DNA from 2 places in the Halomonas sp. KO116 genome. Region 1 is predicted to be linked to the other one. Evidence: riboswitches for the same ligand, from Rfam matches in the RefSeq annotation. Region 1 holds a riboswitch; the other holds the start of a gene.

Region 1 (4,441 bases):
TTGTGGCGGCGAGCACGCTGTTAAGTGGGGACGCAGCGGTGGCCTACAGCGGTATCGATGCCGGAATCCCGAGTGTCACAAAACATTCAACGCCCTTACAGGCAAGCCCTTAGCCAAGCTGCAACATCGAGATAAATGGTTCGACTACCTGCGCTGCATGCGAGACAGCTTGACGTTGCGCGCCTCAGCGGCCCGAGTGGGTATTGATTTGAAGACGGCTTTCCGATGGCGTCATCGTTTCCTGAAAACGAGTGCTCAAGACAATGCCAACCCACTATCCGGCATCATTGAGGTAGACGAAACCTTCTTCCTGGAGTCCTGCAAAGGAAAGCGTCAGATTACTCACCGCAAACCTCGCAAGCGTGGGGGACAAGGCAATGTTAAGAAAAAAGAACAAAAAATTCAGGTGCTTATTGCGCGAGACCGTAATGGAAAGGTCAGTGATTTGGTTGATCCGGCGCTCCAAAAATCGACTGTTCATGAGTTTCTGGCGCCGATCATCGATCGCGACTCGATTTTATGCTCTGACGGACACAGCTGGTATAAAACCTTCTCTCGCGACTACGGCATTGCCCATCATCGACTCATCGTATTCGATAATCAGCGAGTGATCGGCAAGGAATACCACATTCAGAACGTGAACAGCTATATGAGCCGCTTGAAGGGGTGGATGGGGCGCTTTCATGGGGTGGGGACAGCGTACTTACCTAATTACTTGGCATGGCGACGGTTATTTGAAACCACAAGGCCAGCCGAGGAAGCGTGGCTTCGTGCGGCGATAAGCGCTGACCAACAGCAGATGCCAACATAGCCATATCTATCCAGTGAATTCCACCCGATATCTGATAAAAACTCTAAAGAGCTCATTCGCTCCGTATGCTCACGCTCACTTATGCCTTCTTTCCATTTATCATACATTTCAAACCCCACAACAGGAGTTGCTAAAACAGATAGAAAAAAGGCAATAAATAGCACAATACTCCCAGTATTTTGCGGGACATTTTCAATTCCTTCAATGAACTTCCCTTTTGTTATCTTTGAAGAAACAGTAGATATTTCATCCTTAGTAAAATCACCGCCTTCAACTAGCATTAAGACAGAATAATCATCTCCAGGTGGAATTCTAGGTATTCGAATAAAACTACCATCTAATGCTGAACTTGAGTCAGTAGAAGCCAAAACTTCGTAATCACGATCTGGTGAAAGCGCAACAAGAACATCCTCTTCTGTAGCGCGACCCTTATTAAAAACTCTGACTTCTATGATTTTTCCTTCTGATGTCAGTGCGGAGACTGAGAACAAGCGCGGTATAACAACATAAAGTTGTCGGACACGAAACGCGTAAAGTAGAACTGACCCGAACACTGTAACAATAAGGCCTATTATTATTGCTTCGATCATTTAATCAACTCTTTTAATTATAGCTGTGGGTATAAATCCCATAAAACATCCCTAATACTCGTGAAACCAAATTTATTAAATTTATGCATATAACAGCATTAATACTACATCTTTATATTTCTCGTAAGCAAAGAAAATTTTGGCATCATATCTAAAATCTATGTCCTTGCTCTGTTTGCGATTTTTGTAACTATTCACAGATCCCTACCTTGCATCTCCCCCACCCGCCTCCTACACTCCATCAACGAACAGCTTGACGGGGTGCCGGTGATATCCGGCTGAGATGGCGCAGGGTGTGCATTTTGCTACCAAGCGCTGGTCCCGCTGAACCTGATCCGGCTAATGCGCAGCTTTTTTAAGAGCGGCGCGGGTACCGGCGTAGGGATCAAGCGATGGCCATGGCTAGCTCTCACGATTGCACGCCACCTCTCTGCGCCATTTTCTCGATCTCTCCCGCCTGCCCTCCGGATCATTACCACCGGAGGCAACATGGGCTACCGCTTTACTGATCTCACCACCGCCTGCCAGGACGATTGGCGCGCCTATATTGAGCACGATTTTGTGCGTCAACTAGGCAACGCCACGCTGCCTGAAGCGTCGTTTCGCCACTACCTGAAGCAGGACTACCTGTTTTTGATCCACTTCGCCCGCGCCTATGCGCTGGCCGCCTACAAAAGCCCCACCCTCGCCGATCTTCGCCAAGCCCACGAAGGCTTAAAAGCCATTGTCGATGTGGAGCTGGGTCTGCACGTGGGCTTTTGCCAGGAGTGGGGGATTTCCGAGCAAGAACTGGAGGAGCTTCCCGAAGCCAGAGCGACGCTCGCCTACACCCGCTACGTGCTGGATACCGGCAACCGAGGCGACTTGCTCGATTTGCACGTGGCGCTGGCCCCCTGCCTGGTGGGTTATGGCCAAATCGCCAATTGGCTGAATGCCCAGCCATCTACCCTGCGCGGCGCGCAAAACCCGTTTGATGCCTGGATTGCCATGTACGAAGGCGAGGAGTTTCAGGCCGCCATGCAGGCGGAGCTCGAATGGCTCAATGCCCGCCTTGCCGATGTCACCCCCGCCCGCTTTGCCGAACTAAGCAAGATCTTCCGCGATGCCACCCGCCTGGAAATCGACTTCTGGCAGATGGGCCTAGAGCTGATAGACGAAGACCTCACACATTAATGACTAACAACTAAAAGGAACCTACCCATGAGCAAAACAAGTCATTTTCTAGCCGAAACCGCCGAAGTCGATGCCGCCGCCATTCAGCCGCTGCCCGGCTCACGTAAGGTATATATCGAAGGCTCGCAGCCGGATATTCGCGTGCCGTTTCGCGAAATCACCCTGTCACCGACCAAAACCACCGGCATCGATGAAGAGAACCCGCCGCTGCTGGTATACGACACCTCCGGCCCTTACACCGACCCCGATGCCCAGATCGATCTACGCCGTGGCTTACCGGAGCTACGTCGTGCCTGGATCGAAGCGCGGGACGACACCGAATTTCTATCAGGCCTTACGTCTGAGTACGGCAACCGCCGCGCCAACGACCCCACCCTTGCCCAGCTGCGCTTTGATTTAACCCGCACCCCGCGCAGGGCTAAAGCGGGCCAAAACGTGACCCAGCTGCACTACGCCCGCCAGGGGATTATCACCCCGGAAATGGAGTTTGTTGCCCTGCGCGAAAACCAGCGTCGCCAAACGCTGGGGACCGCTGAGGTGGAACGGATTCTGGGCCACCAGCATAAAGGTCAAAGCTTTGGCGCCAGCTTGCCGGAGGAAATCACCCCAGAGTTCGTGCGCGAAGAAGTGGCCCGCGGGCGGGCGATTATTCCCAATAACATCAACCACCCGGAAAGTGAGCCGATGATCATTGGCCGTAACTTCCTGGTCAAGATCAACGGCAACTTGGGTAACTCGGCGGTGACGTCTTCCATTGAGGAGGAAGTGGATAAGATGACCTGGGGCATCCGCTGGGGCGCGGATACCATTATGGATCTCTCCACCGGGCAGAACATCCACGAAACCCGCGAGTGGATTCTGCGCAACTCGCCGGTGCCGATTGGTACGGTGCCTATCTATCAGGCGCTGGAGAAGGTTAATGGCGTGGCCGAAGACCTCACCTGGGAAGTCTTCCGCGATACGCTGATCGAGCAGGCCGAACAGGGTGTGGACTACTTCACCATTCATGCAGGGGTGCTGCTACGCTATGTGCCGCTCACCGCCAAGCGGGTCACCGGCATTGTCAGCCGCGGCGGCTCGATCATGGCCAAGTGGTGTTTGTACCATCACCAGGAGAGCTTCCTGTATACCCATTTCGAGGAGATCTGCGAGATCTGCAAGCAGTACGATGTGGCGTTTTCACTAGGCGATGGCCTGCGCCCCGGCTCGGTGGCCGATGCCAACGACGAAGCACAAATGGCGGAGCTCAAGACCCTCGGCGAGCTGACCCATATCGCCTGGAAACATGATGTGCAGGTGATGATCGAAGGCCCCGGCCACGTGCCCATGCACCTGGTGAAAGAGAACATGGACAAGCAGCTGGAGTACTGCGACGAAGCGCCCTTCTATACGCTTGGCCCACTAGTGACGGATATCGCCCCCGGCTACGACCACATTACTTCTGGCATAGGGGCGGCGATGATCGGCTGGTTTGGCTGCGCGATGCTCTGCTACGTCACCCCGAAAGAGCATTTGGGTCTGCCAAACAAAGATGATGTCAAAACGGGCATCATTACCTACAAGATTGCCGCCCACGCGGCGGATCTTGCCAAGGGTCACCCGGCAGCGCAGCGGCGTGATAATGCCCTCTCCAAGGCGCGCTTCGAGTTCCGCTGGGAAGACCAGTTCAACCTGGGGCTAGACCCGGATACCGCCCGTGAGTACCACGACGAAACCCTGCCCAAGGATTCCGCCAAGGTGGCCCACTTCTGCTCCATGTGCGGGCCGAAGTTCTGCTCCATGAAGATCAGCCAGGAGGTTCGTGACTATGCAAATGAACACGGCCTAAACGGCGACCAGGAAGCGGTGATGAAAGGCATGGAAGAGC
Region 2 (4,441 bases), 950 kb from region 1:
TACATCGAAAGTTGCATTTTTCGCTGTCGATAAGGAGACTAGCACCCTCCCCCGTCACTTACCTTCACTGCGAAGAGTCTTTCCCATGCGTCTAAACGCCGATTTTAGCCACTTTGCCTGTGTTACCCCGGAAGCGTATCAGTGGGTCGATTCCCCCAGTGCCGGGGTCGAGCGCATGATGTTTGACCGGATTGGTGATGAAGTTGCCCGCGCGACCAGCCTAGTTCGCTACGCGCCCAATACGCAGTTTGAGCGCCATACCCACGGCGGCGGCGAAGAAATTCTGGTGCTGGAAGGCGTGTTCGCCGATGAGCATGGCCGCTATGCGGCGGGCAGTTACTTGAGAAACCCCATTGGCACCGGCCATACGCCGCAGATTGGGGAAGAAGGGGCGCTGATTTTTGTCAAACTGCATCAGTTTGACCCTAACGATACGCTACAACTGGCGGTACCGGCTCACCGATTGCCCTGGCAGCCAGACCGACGCCCGCGCATTGCCTACAAGATGCTGCACACCTATAAGCAGGAGCGCACCAGCCTGGAGCGCTGGTCGGCGGGCACCTCGATTGCCTACCCGACTCTGCTGGGCGGTCTGGAGCTTTTGATTCTGGAAGGCAGTCTGAGCGATAGCGAGCAGAGCTACACGGCGGGCACCTGGTGTCGCTACCCCAGCGGCGCAGCTCCTGAACTCACCGCCGGTGATGATGACGTGATGATGTACCTCAAACGGGGTCATCTGCCGCCCGCTTAGGCCAAAGTTTAAACTCAGGTTCGAGACAGGCCCAGAAATGGCAATAGCGTCAGGGCTGCAATCAGTCCCACCGCTAACAGAACCAGCACCACCTGCAGCGGGTGTGCGGCCAAACGGCGCCACAAGGTTTCTGCCTCGCCCCGCTCTACCGCTGCTTGATGCTCACGCTGAGCGCGCTCAAGGCGCTCCGCCTGATAGGCGTCTAACGCGGCGATGGCCGCCTCATGCTGATGTGGGTTACGCAGCCAAATCGCATCGACCCCTAGGCGGAAAAAGCCCGCCTGGGTTTCATAGGTATCAAAGCCATGGGCAGCGAGCAGGTCGCGCACTTCCATGGCTTCTTCGTCGGTCACATGGCGCAGCCGGAACAGTAGTTTAGCCATTGATAGGCCTCATGTATCGCTCTTCCCCACCATCAAGTTCGCTTGGACCACTTCGATCCAATAACCATCCGGGTCTTTAACGAAGATAACATCTTGCATCTTGCCCTGGTCGGCGCGCTTGACGAAGGTAACGTCGTGCTCGCCTGAGCCGTGGCTAAGTCCGGCACGTTAAAGCAGATGTGACCAAAGCCCTGGGGCTCGGCGTTGCCATCGTGGTAGGCGAAATCTTCCTGGTTTTCGGTGCCCCAGTTGTGGGTCAACTCTAATAGCCCTTTTTGGCTAAAGGTCCAGACAGTACGCGCTTCAGTCTCTTCCGGCACGTTATCGCTTGGCTCTAGGTTGGCTAAAAAGTAGAGCGAGAATTGCATCTCTTCGAAATCCAGCCGCCGCAGCACCTGCATGCCAAACACCTTGGAGTAGAACGCCAGCGCCCGCTCGGGGTCTTTCACCCGCAGCATGGTGTGGTTTAAACGGAATCCTTGGGTTTGGGGCGGCGTATCGACAACACCAGAATGCTGCTCACCTTGAAAACTCATCACGCTCTCCTGTCGCTGATGTGGTTCGTTAACGGCTTATACCGCTTAACATGGGGGCTAAGGCGCCATATTTCCACCCATCTCCCTCACCCTGGGCTTTACAGGGCCAACGCAGCCAAGGATAGTAATCGTTCGGCAGGGGCGCTCGCCGTTATTGGCGAGCTGAGAAGAACCCTTTGAACCTGAACCGGATAACACCGGCGTAGGGAGTCGTGGTACTGCTTACCACCTCCCCGCCGGGAGGATGCTATGACCCTACCTCCGCTTGGCGATTATCTTGCGACGCTACGCACAGCGACACCGCTAGTCCATTGCATGACCAATTATGTCGCCATGAACAGCACGGCCAACCTGCTGCTAGCCACTGGCGCGTCACCCGCCATGCTGCATGCGCCAGAGGAAGTGGCTGAGTTCACCGCTATTTCAACAGGGCTGTCGATCAACATTGGCACTATCTCTGCCCACTGGGCAGAGGCCATGCTGACCGCAGCGGCTACCGCTGGCCAGCACTCGATTCCCTGGGTGTTAGACCCTGTCGCCGTTGGCGCGACCCACTATCGTCAATCGCTGTGCACGCGGTTACTCGCGTTAAAGCCTAGCGTGATTCGCGGCAATGCCTCTGAAATCCTGGCGCTCAATGGGTTAGCCAGCCAAGGCCGCGGCGTGGATTCGACCGCCGCCTCCGGCCAAGCCATCGACGCAGCGATAGCGCTGGCGCAACAACATGGCTGCATTGTCGCGATGACCGGTGAAAGCGACTGGGTGACGAATGGCACACAGCACTACCGTATTCACGGTGGCCACCCCTTGATGCCCCGGGTTACAACGCTAGGCTGCGGCTTAAGCGCGCTGGTCACCGCCTTTGTAGCGGCCAACCGTGAAGCCCCGCTGGAAGCCACCGCCGCTGCTCTCGGCTGCTTTGCCGTTGCTGGCGAGCGGGCGGGTAAAACGGCGCTGGGCCCAGGCAGTTTTCAGGTCGCTCTGCTGGATGCACTTTATCAACTGACCCCAGACGATCTCACTGCTCATACCCAGTTGGAGCCACGCCATGCCGTTTAATCTATCGCTTTATTTGGTAACCGACGCTGCGCTTTGCGACGGCTATGGCCTAGAGCAGACGGTTGAAGCAGCGGTAAGAGGTGGTGTGACCATCGTGCAGCTACGTGATAAGTATGCCAGCGATGAACAGATGACTGCTCAAGCCAAGCGGCTAAAAGCACTGCTGGCAGGTAGCGGGGTGCCATTGATCATTAATGACCGGTTACAGGTAGCGCTAGAGAGCCAGGCAGATGGCCTGCATGTCGGTCAGAGCGATGCCGCTATTGAGGAAGCCCGCCAAGTGCTAGGTGAGCAGGCGATTATTGGTCTGTCGATCAATACCTTCGCTCAGCTCCAAGCGGCACCTATCGCGTTACTCGATTACGTGGGTATTGGACCCGTGTTTGCGACCGGCAGTAAACAGGACCACGCCCAGCCGATTGGCTTTGGTGGCTTAGCCTCGCTGGTCAAGGCCTGCCCACTGCCCAGCGTGGCGATTGGCGGGTTGAAAGCTGAGCATGCCATTAGCGTGCAGCGGGCGGGAGCGAACGGTATTGCCGTGATTTCTGCGATCTGTGGCCAACACGATCCTTTCAAAGCGGCACGCGCTTTTCAGGCAACTGCGCCGCTATGAACCAACTAGAGCATATCGTGGCTTTTGTGCGAGTCGCCGAGCTGGGTAGCTATACCCGGGCCGCTGAAGCGCTCGATATTTCGCGTACCCGCGTGTCGCGTCAGGTCATGGCACTGGAGGAGACTCTTGGGGCGCGCCTGATACAGCGCACAACGCGTCGTCTCCATCTCACGGAGGCAGGCGAGCGTTATTTAATGCGTGCCCAGGAGGTACTGCAAGCGCTCGATGAAGCCGCTACTGAAGTTGGCCAAGGCACCAGTGACGTGCGCGGCCGTTTACGCGTCAACGGGCCCATGAGTTTTGGTACCCGCTACTTAGCGCCACTCGTTACCCAATTTATGCTTGCCCACCCGGCGCTTGACGTGCGCCTGGACCTTAATGACCGTCGCGTTGATCTACTGGAAGAGGGTTATGACGTGGCGATCCGTATCGGCAGCCTGCCGGACTCCAGCCTGGTGGCACGCCGCCTGACTCGCTGCCGTTTGCTGTTTTGTGCATCGCCAGCCTATCTTGCCAGCCACGGCGAACCCCGGAGCGTTAACGCCCTTGCTGAGCACCGTTGCCTGCGCTATCGCAGTGGTCAGCAGAGCGCTGACTGGCAGATTGCAACGCAGTCATTAGCGGTCAGTGGCCCATTGGAGAGTAATAATGGTGATGTGCTGACCCAGGCCGCAGAAGCGGGCTTAGGCATCGCTCAACAGCCCAGCTTTCTGGTCACGGAGAGTATAGCCAGCGGGCGTTTAGTGCCGATTTTAACCAACGAGCCTGCGGTAAGACTCGACGTTCACGCACTCTACCCTGCCCGGCGCTATCTGCCCGCCAAGGTGGAATGCTTTATCGATCTGCTTACCGAGGCGTGGGGAGATCCCCCTATATGGGAACAGGCGATTGGATTGTCGCCTATTACGCAACAGTGATGTGCATAACGCGTTGATTATCTCACACTGGCTTGGCAGTAAAGTAGCTCCATCAATCACCCAGATGGAAGCTCCTCACATGACGACTCAATCATCACTTACGGCTACTCCTTCGCTACAGCCTTATGCTATTTCACTTCTGCGCATCAGCCTGGGCGTTATGGCCCTCGCTCATGGTTTGC

The links. Region 1 has a riboswitch for thiamine pyrophosphate ahead of tenA (thiaminase II). Riboswitches for the same ligand answer to the same signal wherever they lie in the genome.
Region 2: another riboswitch for thiamine pyrophosphate. It lies ahead of thiM (hydroxyethylthiazole kinase); the one in region 1 lies ahead of tenA (thiaminase II).

What each region holds. Positions count from the first base shown of each region.
Region 1 covers NZ_CP011052.1:3,531,173-3,535,613, forward strand. The annotation lists gene KO116_RS16265 (IS1595 family transposase) at 1-811, shown strand, start outside; gene KO116_RS25110 (hypothetical protein) at 712-1,401, opposite strand; TPP riboswitch at 1,649-1,803, shown strand; gene tenA (thiaminase II) at 1,891-2,574, shown strand; gene thiC (phosphomethylpyrimidine synthase ThiC) at 2,602-4,441, shown strand, end outside.
Region 2 covers NZ_CP011052.1:4,481,466-4,485,906, forward strand. The annotation lists gene KO116_RS20505 (cupin domain-containing protein) at 86-751, shown strand; gene KO116_RS20510 (DUF6164 family protein) at 766-1,134, opposite strand; partial or broken gene gloA (lactoylglutathione lyase) at 1,144-1,670, opposite strand; TPP riboswitch at 1,798-1,896, shown strand; gene thiM (hydroxyethylthiazole kinase) at 1,920-2,729, shown strand; gene thiE (thiamine phosphate synthase) at 2,719-3,342, shown strand; gene KO116_RS20530 (LysR family transcriptional regulator) at 3,339-4,259, shown strand; gene KO116_RS20535 (DoxX family protein) at 4,339-4,441, shown strand, end outside.